DNA from 4 places in the Streptococcus sp. D7B5 genome. Region 3 is predicted to be linked to each of the others. Evidence: predicted binding sites of a transcription regulator. Region 3 holds the regulator's gene; each other region holds the start of a gene.
The links. The regulator CtsR, encoded in region 3, represses protease genes until heat stress. The targets are predictions, from matches to a motif close to TTGGTCAAAAAAGGTCAAANA.
Positions count from the first base shown of each region.

Region 1: a site for CtsR is predicted at 1,979-1,999, ahead of P8P68_RS08640 (ATP-dependent Clp protease ATP-binding subunit). Genes of this name have one in related genera too.
Region 2: a site for CtsR is predicted at 1,187-1,207, ahead of P8P68_RS00675 (ATP-dependent Clp protease ATP-binding subunit). Genes of this name have one in related genera too.
Region 4: a site for CtsR is predicted at 2,541-2,561, ahead of clpP (ATP-dependent Clp protease proteolytic subunit ClpP). Genes of this name have one in related genera too.

Region 1 covers NZ_CP121467.1:1,767,448-1,771,930, reverse strand. The annotation lists gene P8P68_RS08640 (ATP-dependent Clp protease ATP-binding subunit) at 1-1,928, opposite strand, end outside; gene P8P68_RS08635 (FctA domain-containing protein) at 2,382-4,483, opposite strand, start outside.
Region 2 covers NZ_CP121467.1:137,524-142,006, reverse strand. The annotation lists gene P8P68_RS00685 (amino acid ABC transporter permease) at 1-588, opposite strand, end outside; gene P8P68_RS00680 (DUF1797 family protein) at 780-1,010, shown strand; gene P8P68_RS00675 (ATP-dependent Clp protease ATP-binding subunit) at 1,247-3,505, shown strand; gene P8P68_RS00670 (NUDIX hydrolase) at 3,636-4,088, shown strand; gene P8P68_RS00665 (DUF1827 family protein) at 4,148-4,447, shown strand.
Region 3 covers NZ_CP121467.1:1,507,671-1,512,153, reverse strand. The annotation lists gene P8P68_RS07380 (ATP-dependent Clp protease ATP-binding subunit) at 1-2,077, opposite strand, end outside; gene P8P68_RS07375 (CtsR family transcriptional regulator) at 2,079-2,537, opposite strand; gene P8P68_RS07370 (FctA domain-containing protein) at 2,709-4,483, opposite strand, start outside.
Region 4 covers NZ_CP121467.1:116,270-120,752, reverse strand. The annotation lists gene P8P68_RS00590 (branched-chain amino acid ABC transporter permease) at 1-168, opposite strand, end outside; gene P8P68_RS00585 (ABC transporter substrate-binding protein) at 288-1,448, opposite strand; gene P8P68_RS00580 (YlbG family protein) at 1,537-1,806, opposite strand; gene clpP (ATP-dependent Clp protease proteolytic subunit ClpP) at 1,885-2,475, opposite strand; gene upp (uracil phosphoribosyltransferase) at 2,649-3,278, opposite strand; gene P8P68_RS00565 (cytidine/deoxycytidylate deaminase family protein) at 3,367-3,834, opposite strand; gene P8P68_RS00560 (TetR/AcrR family transcriptional regulator) at 3,853-4,410, opposite strand.

The sequences.
Region 1 (4,483 bases), 260 kb from region 3:
GCTGCTTGGCTGACTTCCAAATCAATGTCTTTCTTAGCCAAGGTTTGGTTGACTTCAGCCAACATCAAGTCCACAATCTTAGAAAGGTCTTCCTTATTCAAGTGTGAGAACTCGATAACTGCGTTAAAGCGGTTAAGGAATTCTGGACGGAAGTATGGTTTCAAACGATCCATTAATTCTGGTTTATCTGCATCTTCTGTCAAGTTAGCTTCATAGCCAAATCCAGCATTTGATGTCGCGATAATGACCGTGTTCTTGAAGTTCACTGTATTTCCTTGACCATCAGTCAAACGACCGTCATCCAAGACCTGAAGGAGAAGGGTGATTACTTGAGGATCCGCCTTTTCAATTTCGTCCAAGAGAATGATAGAGTAAGGATTACGACGAACACGTTCTGTCAAAGTATTGCTATTGTCATCATAACCCACATAACCTGCTGTTGTACCGATTAACTTAGATACAGCTGTGCGGTCACTGTATTCAGACATATCCAAACGAATGATAGCATCCTTAGTTCCAAACATATCCAGTGCCAATTGCTTAGCGAGCTCGGTCTTACCAACCCCAGTTGGACCTACAAAGAGGAAGCTACCGATTGGGCGATTGCCTTCATCAAAACCAGCACGGTTACGACGAATAGCACGAGCCACTGCTTCTACTGCCTTATCTTGGCCGATAACCTTGTGTTCCAAACGATGAGCCATATCTTTTAGGCGTTCGATATCAGATGCCCCCATTTGAGAAACTGGGATACCAGTCATACGCTCTACGGACTCGGCCACATCATTGACAGTGGCAGTCACTTTCATGTCTTCTGTGTGGTTTTCGACTTTTTTCTCTAATTCTGCAATGCGAGTTTTAGCATTGAGAGCTGCTTCAAAGTCTTCTGCCTCAACTGCTTTTTCTTGCTTGTCTTTTTCTGCCTCAATTTCCCGTTCAACAGCATGCACATCTGTTACAGGATGTTGAGCTGCCAAGTGAGCAGCCGTTACGTCTACAAGGTCAATAGCCTTATCTGGCAAGCTACGTTGAGGAATGTATTGGATAGAATAATCCACTGCTGCTTTCAAGACTTCGTCTGGCAAGATGACATTGTGGTGTTGTTGATAGAGGTCACGAATCCCTTGAAGGATTTTAAAGGTATCCTCTGCTGAAGGAGCATTGACCTTGACTTCGTTGAAACGACGAGCAAGAGCTGCATTTTTCAAGATGGTGTTACGGTATTCGTCTTGAGTTGTCGCTCCAATAACGGTCAATTCACCACGAGAGAGAGCTGGCTTGAGAATGTCCGCAAGCCCTTTAGAACCACTGTCTCCTCCGATTGAGCCAGCGCCAAGGATTTGGTGAATTTCATCAAAGAAGAGGATAATATTCCCTGCTTCTTTTACTTCATTGACTAGATTTTGAACGTTTTCTTCAAAGCTACCACGGTATTGAGTACCAGCCTCAAGACCTGAGATATCAATAGAAATAATTTCCTTGTTCTTGATGGCAGCCGGAACATCTCCATTCACAATCGCTTGTGCTAGACCTTCTACAACGGCTGTCTTACCAACACCTGCATCTCCGACCAGAACAGGATTATTTTTCGTACGACGTGAGAGGATTTCAGATGTTTCTTGAATTTCCTTGTTTCGTCCGATAACAGGATCCAACTTGCCCTCACGAGCTTCTGCGGTCAAGTTACGACCTAGTTTAGCAAGGACACCGTCTTGTTTCATACCTGAAGCGTGTTGTTGCATTTGCACATCAGATTCTGCATTTCCTGGCAATTGACCAGTTGCACGATAGTGAGCAAATTCCTCAGGTGTCACTTCACGTCCATTAATCAAGTAGCGACGATTTTCAGAACTATATCCTCGCATACCTCCCATCAATTGGTTAAATAAATCATCCATGTTGTTAAAGTTATTAAAGTTGTTGTTCATATTCTTTACCTCGTTTATTCTTAATTATATGCGATCTCTGATATTGACTATCTTTGACCTTTGTTTTAAAAATTTTAGACTAGCTAACTAGCTACCCTACGTATAATTTCTGGTTTTTCTTTCTTAAATAAGCCTTTTATCATCTTCTTTTCAAAATCTGTTAGATTTAACATAGGCCTCACCCCTTTCTAGGGTATCTATCATACATTTTCAAGAAATAGGATCATTGAAAATGAAGTTTTCTAAGGAATTCATTTTCCTTATGTTTCTACTATACCACTTTAGTCAGTAAAAGTCAATAACTTTTTGACCAAATTTGACTATTTTTTTAAAAAATTTTTTGAAGTACAAAAAAAGCCCCTAGAAAACGAATTTTCTAGAGACTTCCTCTATCAAGTTTAAGAGAGAAGAAATATTCTCACTTACCAAGTTTCATGTTTCTTCTACAAAAGCTTAAGCTTTGCGTTTTACGAAGAATACCAATCCACTCAATGCCAAGACTACAAATCCAAGCGCAGAAAGGACAGAGGTTGCTTCCCCTGTGTTTGGAAGTTCAGCTTTACCTTTAGTCTCAGTAGCTGGAGGTGCTGGTTTTGGATCCTCTTTTTGTCCTGGATCAGTCGGTTCTGTTCCTGGAGTTGGATTTGTTCCTGGATTATTTGGCGCTGGATCTGGCGTTGGTGCTGGATCTGGCGTTGTTCCTGGATTATTTGGAGCTGGATTTGGTGTTGGTGCTGGATTTGGTTCTGGTGTTGGTGTTGGAACAGTGTATTTATTTGTAAATACAACTGCTTTACCATCTGCATATGAGACAGTCGCAGTCAAGAGACCTTGACCATCCGCAACTACTGTTACTGTTACAGTATGCTCAGTCTTATCGTATTCAATACCCTCTTCAGTACCAACTTTTTCAACCAAGGTATAAGTGTAAGTACCTGCTTCTTCGAATGAACGAACAAAGGCTACTTTACCTTCGGCAGTATTCTTAGCTGTAGCTACAACGGCACCTTTCTCTTTCAATTCGAAAGTATAAGCGTCTGTCGCAAGTTCTTTACCTTCAAGTTTCTTAGTTGCTTCAATCGTAGCTTCTACTACTGGTGCTTTGAAGCTATTCTTGAAGACATTACCTGCTGGATATTCAACAGCTGCCTTCAAAGCGTTGGTTGCTGCATCTTTGGTTACTTTTACCACCGCAGTCTTTTCTGTATCATAAGTAATACCAGTTGCTCCAGCATTCACTTCTTTTACAGTATAAGTATACTCACCTTCTGCATCATAGTTGATTGCATTAAATGTTACTTTTCCACCTTGGTTTGTTTTTGTATCAATTTTTTGTCCATCTTTGTACAATTCAAATTGGAACTCACCATCAACCAAAGTACGACCAGTCAATTCTTTCGTAAATTCAAGTGTTGCTGATGTAGCTGTTGGCGCCGGTGGAACTGGTGCTGTATAAGTATTTGTGAAGACCCGTTCTGTATCCGCATCTTCTACAGTCGCAACCAATTGGCCTTTACCATCATCCGCAACAGTGACGAACACTTCATACGCATTTTGATCATAAGTGATTGTTTTATCGTCACCAGCTTTTTCAGTAATAGTGTAAGCGTAATCGCCTGCTGCTGAGAAAGTGACGTTGAAGACAACTTCTCCTGAGGCAGTATTCTTAGCCGTAGCTACAAGGTCTGAACCTTCTTTCAGTTCAAATGTGTAAGCATCAGCTTCAAGCGCTTTACCTTTCAAGACTTTCTTAGCTTTGATTGTAGCTTGTGCAGGTTCTGCTTTATAGTCATTAACGAAGACCGGTGTTTCACTTGTAACTGTCGCGACAAGTTGACCTGAGCCATTATCTTTCACTTCTACAGTTACTGGATGTTCTGTTTTATCATAAGTTACACCAAGTTTATTGCCAACCTTTTCTGTAATAGTATAGTTATATACTCCTGCTGTTGAATAGCTAATTTCAGAAAAACGAATCAATCCGCCAGCAGCATTCTTTGCTGTCGCAACAACCTTGTCACCCTCTTTCAGTTCAAACTCAAACTCATCTATCTCCAGCTCTTTACCATTCAAAACTTTTTTAGCTTCAATAGCAATTTTTGCTGGAGCTGCTTTATAAGTGTTGGTGAAGGTTGGGTTGTTACCTGTAACAGCTGCCTCAAGTTGTCCTTGACCGTTATCTGTAACGTTTACCTTAACTTCGTGTTTAGCAGTATCGTATGTCACACCTTTTTCACTACCTGCTTTTTCTGAGATAGTGTAAGTGTGGTCGCCTGCTTCATTGTATTCGATTTCTTTGAAAGTAACAGTACCGTCTGCAGCGTTTTTAGCTGTCGCAACGACTTTGTCACCTTCTTTAAGCTCGAATTCGTATTTATCAGCTTCGAGGGCTTTACCATCCAAGACTTTAGTAGCTGTGATCGTTGCACTTGTTTTAGCTGCTTTATAGGTGTTGGTGAAGGTTGGGTTGTTACCTGTAACAGTTGCAACAAGTTGACCTTGGCCGTTATCTGTAACTTTTACCTTAACTTCGTGTTTAACAGTATCGTATGTCA
Region 2 (4,483 bases), 600 kb from region 3:
AAGAGGAGTCAGCGGTAAATAAGTTGTTGTTGCTACTGTCGTTGCACCATTCCACAACTCCATAACCCCAATCGCAGACAAGAGGGAACTATCCTTGATAATGGTGATAAATTCATTTCCCAGAGCTGGAAGAATATTTTTGATAGCTTGTGGCAAAATGACATAACGCATGGCATTTTTCGGACGAATACCTAAAGAATATGCGGCCTCTAACTGCCCTTTAGGAACCGCATTGATCCCAGCACGAACAGTTTCTGAAACGTAAGCTCCACTATTCATAGAAATAATCAGAATACCAGGAATCAAACGAGAAAGATCAACTCCTAAAATTCCCACTTGGATAGTCGGAGCATTGATATGCATAAGAGCAAAGGCAATCATTATTTGAACCATCATCGGCGTCCCACGGAAGATCCAAACATACACATTTGCAAACCAAACGAGCGGTTTAAAGCGTGAACGTTGGGCAAAGGCCAGTAACACACCTATAATGGTCCCTAAGCAGACAACAAGGATAGAAATCAATACGGTAATCAGAGCACCATAGTTAAAATATGGTAAATACTTTGGTAAAAAAGAAAAATTCATATTCAATCAACTTTCTATGTATTAGATTGTATGATTATAACACGAATTGAATTAAAATGCAATATTTTTTCTCTAATTTTACCAATTAACTTGATAGAATAGAGAAATAGAGAGAAATCACAGTTTTTTTCTAGTCAACTACCTCTTGTTTATGGTAAAATAGAAACGATAAGAAATGGAGGAGAATCAAAATGGAATCACATTTGGTTAGAATCATTAACCGCCTAGAAGCAATGACAAAAGATGGTGGAAATCTAAAACGTAATTTTGAACGTGAAGGTGTTGTTGTCGCAGAAGTTGCATACAGCCACGACGAAGAAAATGGATCACTCTTCACCCTTCGCGATGTAGAAGCTCGTGAAACTTATACCTTTGATAGCATTGATTTAATTGCAATGGAGATCTACGAACTCCTTTACTAATATAAAAACAACGGGCAGTAAGTCCCGATGAATGAGAATCCTTTTTGTCACCACAAATGGGATTTTTTCTTACCTTCAAGCTGCTTAATTCTCCATAAATCCTTCTTTTAAAAACGACCACTTCCCAATCTTTTTACTTGCTTTACACCTTAATCATGCTATAATGAGAGTATAAAACTTTGACTATTCTTGACCTTTTTCTTAGACCAAGAATAAGAATGAAATGAGGTAGATGTATGCTCTGTCAAAACTGTAAAATAAACGACTCAACAATTCATCTGTATACCAATATCAATGGACAGCAAAAGCAAATTGATCTTTGTCAAAATTGCTATAAAATTATCAAAACAGATCCAAATAATACCCTCTTTAAAGGAATGACTGACTTAAATAATCATGACTTTGATCCATTTGGCGACTTTTTCAATGATTTGAACAATTTCAAACCTTCTTCTAATAACGTCCCTCCAACTCAATCTGGTGGGGGATATGGAGGAAACGGTGGTTATGGACCTCAAAACCGCGGCCCACTTCAAACACCTCCTAGCCAAGAAAGAGGACTCCTTGAGGAATACGGTATCAATATTACTGAGATTGCTCGTCGGGGAGATATTGATCCTGTTATCGGTCGAGATGAGGAGATTATCCGCGTTATCGAAATCCTCAACCGTCGAACCAAGAACAATCCTGTCCTCATCGGAGAACCGGGTGTTGGTAAAACAGCCGTTGTGGAAGGTCTAGCTCAGAAGATTGTCGATGGCGATGTTCCTCATAAACTTCAAGGCAAGCAGGTCATCCGTCTGGATGTGGTCAGTCTAGTCCAAGGAACAGGGATTCGAGGCCAATTTGAAGAACGTATGCAAAAACTCATGGAAGAAATTCGCAAACGAGAGGACATCATCCTCTTTATCGACGAAATCCATGAAATTGTTGGTGCAGGATCTGCTGGCGATGGCAATATGGATGCAGGAAATATCCTCAAACCAGCCCTTGCCCGTGGTGAATTGCAACTGGTTGGTGCCACTACTCTCAATGAATACCGCATCATTGAAAAAGATGCTGCTCTAGAGCGCCGTATGCAGCCTGTCAAGGTAGATGAACCAACTGTCGAAGAAACCATTATCATCCTTAAAGGAGTTCAAAAGAAATACGAAGACTACCATCACGTCAAGTATACTGATGCTGCTATCGAAGCTGCTGCAAATCTTTCCAACCGCTACATCCAAGACCGCTTCTTGCCAGACAAGGCTATTGACCTGTTGGACGAAGCTGGTTCTAAGATGAATCTGACACTGAACTTTGTTGATCCTAAAGTGATTGATCAGCGCTTGATTGAGGCTGAAAATCTCAAGGCTCAAGCTACACGAGAGGAAGATTTTGAAAAGGCTGCTTATTTCCGCGATCAGATTGCCAAGTACAAGGAAATGCAGAAAAACAAGGTGACCGATCAGGATACTCCAATCATCAGCGAGAAAACAATCGAACATATCATTGAGCAGAAAACCAATATCCCTGTTGGAGAACTCAAAGAAAAAGAACAGTCTCAGCTTATCCATCTAGCAGACGACCTCAAGGCCCATGTTATAGGTCAAGATGAAGCTGTCGATAAGATTGCCAAAGCCATCCGTCGTAATCGTGTTGGACTTGGAACTCCTAACCGGCCAATCGGAAGCTTCCTCTTTGTCGGACCAACTGGTGTCGGTAAGACAGAACTCTCTAAACAACTAGCCATTGAGCTCTTTGGCTCTGCTGACAGCATGATTCGCTTTGATATGAGTGAATACATGGAAAAACACAGTGTGGCTAAATTAGTCGGTGCCCCTCCAGGTTATGTTGGCTATGATGAAGCTGGTCAGTTAACGGAAAAAGTTCGTCGCAATCCTTACTCACTCATCCTTCTCGATGAGGTCGAGAAAGCCCACCCAGATGTCATGCACATGTTCCTTCAAGTCTTGGACGATGGTCGTTTGACTGATGGGCAAGGACGCACAGTTAGCTTTAAGGATGCTATCATTATCATGACCTCAAATGCGGGTACTGGTAAGGCCGAAGCCAGCGTTGGTTTTGGAGCTGCTCGTGAAGGACGTACCAACTCTGTTCTCGGTGAACTCGGTAACTTCTTTAGTCCAGAGTTTATGAACCGTTTTGACGGCATCATCGAATTTAAACCTCTCAGCAAGGACAACCTTCTCCAAATCGTCGAACTCATGCTAGCGGATGTCAATAAACGCCTCTCTAGCAACAATATCCACCTCGATGTGACAGACAAGGTCAAGGAAAAGTTGGTTGACTTAGGTTATGATCCAAAAATGGGGGCACGCCCACTCCGCCGTACCATTCAAGACCATATCGAGGATGCCATAACAGACTTCTACCTTGAAAATCCAAGTGAAAAAGACCTCAAGGCAGTTATGACAAGCAATGGCAATATTCAAATCAAATCTGCCAAAAAAACTGAGAAAACAGAAGAGATTGCTTCTGAAATAGAAGAATAAATCTATATAACAAGTGCAGAAAGTCTATCATTTTCTGCACCTTTTTTACTAAAATAAATGTAAAACCTTGACAGCTTGCCCCTCGTCCATTATGATAATAATAAAGACACTAGAGAATGAGGAAAAAGCAATGGCAAACCCAACTTATGGTGATAAAAAAGAGAATGTGACCTACCAGCCCCGCTATGGTGTGTACGCAGTTATTCCGGATGCGGAGAAAAAACAAATTGTCTTAGTTCAAGCTCCCAATGGTGCTTGGTTCTTGCCAGGTGGAGAGATTGAAGCAGGCGAAGATCATCAAGAAGCACTGAAGAGAGAACTAATCGAAGAACTTGGCTTTACAGCTGAGATTGGAACCTATTATGGACAAGCTGATGAGTATTTCTACTCTCGCCACCGTGATACCTACTACTACAATCCAGCGTATCTCTATGAAGCTATTTCTTTCAAAGAAGCACAAAAACCATTGGAAGATTTCAATCATATTGCTTGGTTCCCTATTGATGAAGCAATTGAAAAACTCAAACGTGGTAGCCATAAATGGGGAATTGAAGCTTGGAAAATCCAGCATGGAATTGGCTAAAATACACGATTTTATCCAAAAAAGTGCTATAATAGAGTTAGAAAATCGGAGGAACTATTATGAAGCTTATCAACACGACTAATTCACACTCGCAACTTGTTAAAAGCCAATTAGAAAGCACTGACGCAACGCTTGTTGAAGTTTATTCAGCTGGAAACACAGATGTGATTTTCACTCAAGCTCCGCTTCACTATGAAATCCTCATTTCCAACAAACACCGCGCTATTCGTGAACCAGAAATCGAAACCATCCAAGATTTCTTCATGAAACGCAAAATCGATAAAGATAATATCGATGAAGCCAATATCAAGACCCTTTATTCTGATAAATTGATTGAAATTTCTATTCCTACAAAATAAGAAGACCAGCCAGAAGCTGGTTTTCTTTTGCAAAAA
Region 3 (4,483 bases):
TTCGTTTTTCCATATTTTCCTGGTCAAAACGAATATCCTTGGCCCCAAAGCCGACCGTCTTGTCATCACGAAGAGCCGTCGCACCAAGGTTTGACGTCATGATGATAATGGTATTTGAAAAATCAACCTTGCGCCCCTTGCTATCTGTCAAGACGCCGTCGTCCAAAACCTGCAAGAGGACATTAAAGATGTCTGGATGGGCCTTTTCTACCTCGTCAAAGAGAAGCACTGAGTAAGGTTTGTTGCGAACCTTCTCGGTCAACTCCCCACCTTCCTCGTAGCCCACATAGCCAGGAGGTGCTCCATTGAGACGGCTAGCCGCAAATTTCTCCATATACTCACTCATATCAAAGCGGATAAGGGCTGATTCGTCATCAAAGAGGACTTCTGCCAGAGCCTTTGCCAATTCGGTCTTACCGACTCCTGTCGGCCCTAGGAACATAAAGGAACCAATCGGACGCTTGTGACTACGAATACCTGACTGATTGCGACGAATGGCACGACTAATGCTTGAAACAGCTTGATCTTGGCCGATGACACGTTTGTGCAGTTCCGCTTCCAGATTCAGGTATTTCTTCGCATCAGTCTGAGTCAGTTTTTGGACTGGAATCCCTGACAAGCGACTCAAGGTGGTCAAAATAGCGGATTCTGTAACCAAGTCTTTATAGACAGGGACTTCCTGCTCTTTTGCGATTAACTGGGCAGCTTGTTTCCACTTGCCATCCATCAAGGCCTTGTCAGCTGGAGTCAAGTCGGATTCGTCTGCTTTCACATGCTTGGATTTGTTTTGCACTGTTGCTGCCGCCTCATCCAAGAGGTCGATAGCAGAGTCTGGCAAGTGACGACTGGTCAAGTAACGATGTGCCATCCTAACAGCCGTTTCGACAGCTTCATCTGTGATTTGCACACGATGGTGTTTCTCATAGGTCGCTTTCAAACCTTGCAAAATGATCATGCTGTCAGCTAAGCTTGGCTCTTCAATCGTCACTTTGGCAAACCGACGAGAAAGGGCAGCATCTTTTTCGATGTGTTTCTGGTATTCTTCCTGAGTGGTGGCACCAACCGTTCTCAAAGTTCCACGAGCCAAGGCTGGCTTCAAGATATTGGCCGCATCCAGAGTCGAATCAATACCGCTACCAGAACCCATGATGGTGTGAAGTTCATCGATAAAGAGGATTACTTTGCCATCTTCCTCGATGTCCTTGATGATATTGTTCATGCGCTCTTCAAAATCCCCACGGAAACGTGTTCCCGCAACGACATTCATCAAATCAAGCTCTAGAACACGCATCTTTGCCATTTCAGCTGGTACGTCCCCACTAGCAATACGCTGGGCAAGCCCAAGTGCTAAAGCTGTTTTCCCGACACCCGCATCTCCAACCAAGACAGGATTGTTCTTGGTCTTCCGACTCAAAATCTGAATCATACGCGAGATTTCCTTGTCACGACCGATAACTGGTTCTAACTTGCCAGAGCGCGCTTGCTCCGTCAGGTCATGCGTGTAATCCTCTAGACCACCACTTTGAGCTTGAGGCATGCCCATCATATTAGCCATGGAATTTTGCTTGTCAGTTACTGTGCGATGGCGTTGACGCAAAGCCTTGAGATCTTCTCTTGTCCATCCTGCACGCTCTTCTAGATTGCGACGAAGAGCGGCAATTCTGACCTGATCTTTTTGGTCTTCATAAGAAAAGCCCGCTCTCTCCAAGATGCGAGTTGCCAAGGCATTGCCATCATGCAAAATCGCATAGAGGACATGCTCTGTCCCTAGTACCTTTGCATGGACCACTGAGGCCACATACTCTGCTTCTGCAAAGAGAACCTCCAAACGATGGGAAAAGGGTAATTCTGTAAAGGTTTCGTCTTGGCTATAATCCGTTTCAGTCAGTTCCAACGCAACCTCTTCTAAACGGTCCATCTCGTATGGATAATCATTTAGAGTCGCACCTGCCACACTGTAACTGTGATTGGACATGGCAATCAATAAATGCCAAGACTCTAGATAATGGGCTCCAAAATGGCTCGCAACCATGTAGGCACTTTCGATACATTCATTCAATGCTTTTGAATAGTTCATCTTACTTCTCTTTTCTATCTACCTCTTGTAATAGCTGTCGGAGCATATTGGCACGGACAACTGAGGATTCTTCCCCTAGGACACGATCTGTTGCTACTGAAGTCAGCAAGGTCATCTCCTGTTTGGTCATCAAGTCCTGCTCCACCAAAAGCTGGAGAATATCCTCATAGATCTCCTGACTAACTCGCTCACCAATCGAGTAAAGCAAATCGCGGAGCATCTCATGATGATTGGAAAACTCAATCCGGCCTATTCGAATGTAGCCTCCGCCACCACGCTTGCTCTCAACTAAGTAACCTCTACTTTCCGTAAAGCGTGTCTTGATGACATAGTTGATCTGACTCGGTACAACCTGGAAGGTATCTGCCAACTGGCTCCGCTGCAATTCCACGATACCAGACTGGTCTAAAATCGCCTTGATATAGGCTTCGATATGATCTGATGTATTTTTAAATCTCATAGTAAATCAAACTCCTTCTTTGAACCTTGACTATCTTTGACTATTATACCGAAATTTTTGATTTTTTTAAAGGAAAAGGGAACGAGTTACGAAGATTATTATAAACTATCCAAAACAAAAAGATGGGACCGTAAAACAGTCGCCATCTTTTTTAGTTATTCAAAGTTGAGATTAGTCAACTTTTTTAGCACGGTATACAAGTCCTGCCAAAGCTGCAAGAACTAGACCAAGAATAGTAGAGAATGCTGTAAAGTCTGCTCCACCAGTGTTTGGCAAATCTCCCTTAGGCTGTTCACCCTTAGGACCTTCCTTAGGTTCTTCTTTTTTCGGTTCAGTATACGTGTTAGTGAAGGTTGGGTTGTTACCTGTAACTGTTGTTACAAGTTGGCCTGTACCGTTGTCAACCACTTCAACTGTCACTTCATGTTTAGCAGTATCGTATGTCACATTTTCTTCCTTACTATCTACTTCAGTAATAGTGTAAGTGTGCTTACCTGCTTCGTTGTACTTAATAGCTTTGAAAGTAACAGTACCGTCTGCAGCGTTTGTAGCTGTCTCAACGACTTTGTCACCTTCTTTAAGTTCAAACTTAAATTGACCTTCTACAAGCTTTTTATCACCTTTCAAGACTTTCTTAGCTGAGAAAATTACTTGTGTTGAAGATGCAACATAAGTGTTTGTGAAGGTTGGGTTGTTGTCAGTTACAGTCGCAACAAGTTTGCCTGCACCGTTATCAACAACTTTAACTGTTACATTGTGAGTAGATTTATCGTATGTCACACCTGCTTCGTTACCTGCTTTTTCAGAGATAGTGTAAGTGTGCTCACCAGCTTCTTTGTACTCGATACCTGCGAAAGCAACTGTACCGTCTACAGCGTTTGTCGCTGTTCCGATTACTTTGTCACCTTCTTTAAGTTCAAACTCATATTTACCTGCTTCAAGAGTTTTACCATTCAAGACTTTCTTAGCCGTGATGTTTACAGTTGTTGAAGCTGCTTTATATGTGTTGGTGAAGGTTGGGTTGTTACCTGTAACAGCTGCCTCAAGTTGTCCTTGACCGTTATCTGTAACTGCTACCTTAACTTCGTGTTTAGCAGTGTCGTATGTCACACCTTTTTCACTACCTGCTTTTTCAGAGATAGTGTAAGTGTGGTTGCCTGCTGCTGCGTACTTGATATCTTCGAAAGTAACAGTACCGTCTGCAGCATTCTTAGCTGTCGCAACGACTTTGTCACCTTCTTTAAGTTCAAACTCATATTTACCAGCTTCTAGAGCTTTACCATTCAAGACTTTAGTAGCCGTGATAGTAGCTGTTGTTGTAGCTGCTTTATATGTGTTGGTGAAGGTTGGGTTGTTGTTAGTTGCAGTTGCAACAAGTTGGCCTTGACCATTATCTGTAACGTTTACTGTCACTTCATGTGTAGCAGTGTCGTATGTCACACCTGCTTCGCTACCTGCTTTTTCAGTGATAGTGTATGTGTGGTCGCCTGCTTCTTTGTACTCAATATCTTTGAAAGTAACCGTACCGTCTGCAGCATTTTTAGCTGTTCCGATTACTTCGTCACCTTCTTTAAGTTCAAACTCATATTTGTCAGCTTCTAGAGCTTTACCATCCAAGACTTTCTTAGCTGTGATAGTCGCTGTTGTTTTAGCTGCTTTATAAGTGTTGGTGAAAGTTGGGTTGTTATCAGTTACAGTCGCAACAAGTTGGCCTGCACCGTTATCTGTAACTGCTACCTTAACTTCGTGTTTAGCAGTGTCATATGTCACACCTGCTTCACTACCTGCTTTTTCAGTGATAGTGTATGTGTGGTTGCCTGCTGCTGCGTACTTGATATCTTCGAAAGTAACAGTACCGTCTGCTGCGTTTGTCGCTGTTCCGATTACTTTGTCACCTTCTTTAAGTTCAAACTCATATTTACCTGCTTCAAGAGCTTTACCATTCA
Region 4 (4,483 bases), 580 kb from region 3:
CATTTGGAAAGAATTAATCAAAAAGTAACCAATAAAGGCACCCATCATGTAAATATCGCCATGGGCGAAGTTGATGAGTTTGATAATTCCATAAACCATGGTATAACCCAGAGCCAAAAGTGCATAAACACTACCCAGAATTAGACCATTCACAAGTTGTTGGAGCATAGCATTCACTCTTTTCTATCGTTATTTTTTAGAAAATTTCATTATTTTCACAAGTTCATAAACACCGAAACAGGGAGTGAGTCAAAGGCTCATTCCCCATTTCAATTACTATTCTAATGTTATGGTTTTACAACTTCTGCTTCTTCAACTTTACCATTGTTCATGGTCATCATGTAAGCAGTTTTCACTGTATTGTGGTCAGCATCAAAGCTTGTTTGACCAGTTACACCATCAAAATCTTTGGTTTTAGCAAGGTTGTCCTTGATCTCACTTGAGTTTTTAGCACCTTTTGCAGCATTTGCTACTAGGTAAACTGAGTCATAGGCTAAAGCTGAGAATGTTGAAGGCTCTTCGTTGTATTTAGCACGGTATGCTTCAAGGAAAGATTTAGCTTTTGCAGAAACATCAACAGTGGTTGAGAATCCAGAGATGAAGTAAATGTTTGATGCTCTTTCAGCAGTTGCTTGTTGAACAAATTCTTCACCGTTAAATCCATCACCACCAATGATTGGTTTATCAATTCCCATACCACGAGCTTGGTTTACAATTTTACCAGCTTCTGTGTAGTAACCTGGAACTACGATAGCGTCAAACTCTTTGTCTTTCATTTTAGTAAGGGCTGCTTGGAAGTCAGTATCACCTGCTACAAATGTTTCATCTGCTACAATCTCACCCTTGTAGGCTTCGCGGAAAGATTTAGCAATACCTTTAGCATAGTCACTAGCATTGTCAGTATAAAGAACAACCTTCTTAGCATTCAATTTGTTTGTTACATAGTTAGAGATAATCTTCCCTTGGAAGCTATCCTGGAATGTTCCGATAAATAGGTAATCTTGACCTTTAGTCAAACCGTCTTGAGTAGCACTTGGTGAAATCAATGGCACTCCAGCTTTAGTAGCGTTAGCTACAGCTGCAGCAGTTGCACCAGATGTCGCAGGTCCTACAATAGCTGCCACTTTTGATTGGGTAACAAGGTTTGTTGTAACAGAAGCTGCTTCAGCAGTTTCTGACTTGTTGTCTTTGTCTACAACTTCGATTTGTTTCCCATCAATTCCACCTGCAGCATTGATTTCGTCTACGGCAAGTTGGGCACCTTTTTGTTCAGCTGTACCGTAAGCTGCCACAGCACCTGTCTCTTCAAAGTTAAAACCGATTTTAATTGTTTTTTCGTCTACTGGATTTCCAGTTGTGTTTGACGCTCCTGACTTGACCTCTCCACAGGCAGCAAGAAGAGCCACACTAGCAAGAGCCACAAAAGATAGGGCAAATTTTTTCTTCATTTTTAATCTCCTTATAGTTGTTTCAAAAATTGTATGTTAAGAATATACCGAATTATCAGAAAATTGTCAATGTATTTGTTTAACTTTTTTAAATGATAACGTTTTCTTCAGTCCGATAGAGATTCCCAACGAAGGGAGTTTCTAGCTCTTGAATATGGCAACGTCTAATTTTCTTGATATATCTTTCCTTACTTAATCTCTCAACTAAGTCATCTAGCTCCTCAGTTGGAACATAGAGCTGCAAGTAACGATGTTTTTTGGAATGGTAACAGATATCACCGTATTCCTGAAGTTTTTTTGCATCTCGATTATAGTAGAGATAGATGATTAATCCTGATCGATTTGTTTTTTCAAACATGAGGAATCCTCTTTCTAAGAAATCTTCCCCTATTATACCAAAAAAAGCAAACTCCGTCGAGTTTGCTTTCTAGGTTGCTTAGCTTAAAGAATTATTGGCCATGATTTCATCAATAAAGCCATATTCAAGTGTTTCTTGGGCACTCATCCAGTAATCACGTTCTGCATCTGCATGAATTTGCTCGACTGATTTACCAGAGTTATCTGCAAGGATTTGCTCCAAAGTCTTACGAGTTTTAAGCAAGTGCTCTGCAGCGATTGCCATATCGGTTTGTTGGGTACCACCACCTGTACCACCCATTGGTTGGTGAATCATGTACTCTGCATTTGGAAGCATGAAACGTTTGCCTTTTGCGCCACTTGATGCAATGACAGTCCCCATGGATGCAGCCATCCCCATAACGATTGTTTGGACATCCGCTTTGATAAAGTTCATGGTATCAACGATTGCCAAACCAGCTGAAACAGAGCCCCCAGGTGTATTGACATAAAGGTAAATATCTTTTGTGCTGTCTTGGGCATCCAAGAAGAGCAACTGAGCAATAACGGAGTTGGCCATGTTGTCTTCAACGGGACCTGTTAGCATGATGATGCGGTCTTTCAAAAGACGAGAGTAAATATCATAGGAACGTTCTCCACGGCTTGTTTGTTCAATAACTACAGGAATCATTCATTTCTCCTTTTAATGTTGAATTTTCTTAGTCTTACGACTCAATACAGAACTATTATATCTTTTTGGTCAAAAAAGGTCAAATTTTTGCTCTATTCTCTAAACAGAAACAAAAACTCAACCTCCTTTCAAGTCAAAAACGAACTTCTAGTTTCACTATTTACTTTGGGATTTTATTTAGTACCGAACAAGCGGTCTCCAGCATCTCCAAGACCTGGAACGATATAACCGTGTTCGTTCAAACGTTCATCCAAGGCTGCTGTAAAGATTTCTACATCTGGATGAGCTTCTTGAAGGGCTTTAACACCTTCTGGTGCAGATACGAGGCAGACAAATTTGATATTTGATGCGCCACGTTTTTTAAGAGAATCAACAGCCAAGATTGCTGAGCCACCTGTTGCTAACATTGGGTCTACGACAAAAATTTGACGTTGGTCAATGTCCTCAGGCAATTTCACCAAGTACTCAACTGGTTGAAGCGTTTCTTCATCACGGTACATACCAATGTGGCCAACTTTAGCGGCTGGAACCAAGCTCAAGAGACCATCAACCATCCCGATACCTGCACGTAAGATTGGAACGATGGCCAATTTCTTACCTGCCAATTGTTTTTGAACTGTTTTTGTAATTGGTGTTTCGATTTCCACATCTTCTAGTGGAAGATCACGAAGTACTTCATACCCCATCAACATTGCAATCTCATCTACTAGCTCACGAAAAGCTTTTGTAGAAGTATCTGTACGACGCAAGATTGACAATTTGTGTTGAATCAATGGATGATTAATAACTTCAATTTTTCCCATTTTCTGAGTTCCTTCTTTCAATTTATTCTTCTTATTATATCAAAAAACGGTTTAAAAAGCTGTCTAAACCATTTATTTTAATTAATTTTTAAATCAAATCTGCCTCTTGAAGAGCTGTCTGAACAGTCTCTAATGGTAAATGGGTCAACTCGGTGCCTTTTTCTTGATAAAGGTACTGGGCATAGTCATCCATTCGGTACTGGTTGATATAAACCACGCGCTTGCAACCAACCTGAAGCAGTTGTTTGGTGCAGTTCAGACAAGGGAAATGGGTCACATAGGCTGTAAATCCTCTGGGAACCCCTCGTTCGGCTCCTTGCAAGATAGCATTGACCTCGGCGTGAAGGGTTCGGACACAGTGTCCTTCAATGACCAGACATTCGTGGTCGATACAGTGCTCCGTTCCCGATACAGAACCATTGTAGCCTGTTGAAATGACTTTATTGTCCTTAACGAGGACAGCTCCCACCTTGGCACGTTTGCAGGTCGAACGATTGGCAATCAGTAAAGCCTGGGCTGCAAAGTACTCATCCCAAGCCAGTCTTTTTTCTGTCATAAGTCTTCTCCTTATCCCCTATTTTTTGAAAAATGGCAAGCGTAAATCTGCAATCTTTTCAGCCGGAACCTTCATGCCATCCTTGATCCATTTGAGCAGAACTGATACGATGGCAGAGCTCCAAAAGGAATGGAGGTAGCTGCTAACACCTTTTGATTTCCCGTGGTATTTTTCCAGAAATTCCTGCATGGCTTGGACGAAAATCTTTTCCAAGTGGTAGTCCAGGGCAAATTGGATAACCTTAGCTTCTTTCTTTGCTGCGCGGAAAAGGTGAACCCAGACCAAATAGAGGTCGGTTTTAACATCGTAGTGGCTGAGCTGTTCCATGATATTATGAACACTGCGTTTAAAGACGCTTTCCAAAATCTCTTCTTTGGAGTCATAGTTACGATAGAAGGCGGCACGAGAGACGCCCGCCCGTTTGACCAGCTCCGAAATGCTGATCTTGGCCAAGTCCTTTTTCTCTAGAAGTTGCAAAAGAGCCGTCTCGATTGCTTCTCTGGTTAAAAAATTGGATTCTTGATTTGATTTTCTGAGATTTTCAAGAGATTTTTCAGATATTTTACGTTCAGACATAACAATTTCTTTCTACTTGTGACAACAGAGAGGTGGTACTTTTGTTTCAAGGGCTTTCATGATATAATTGTAA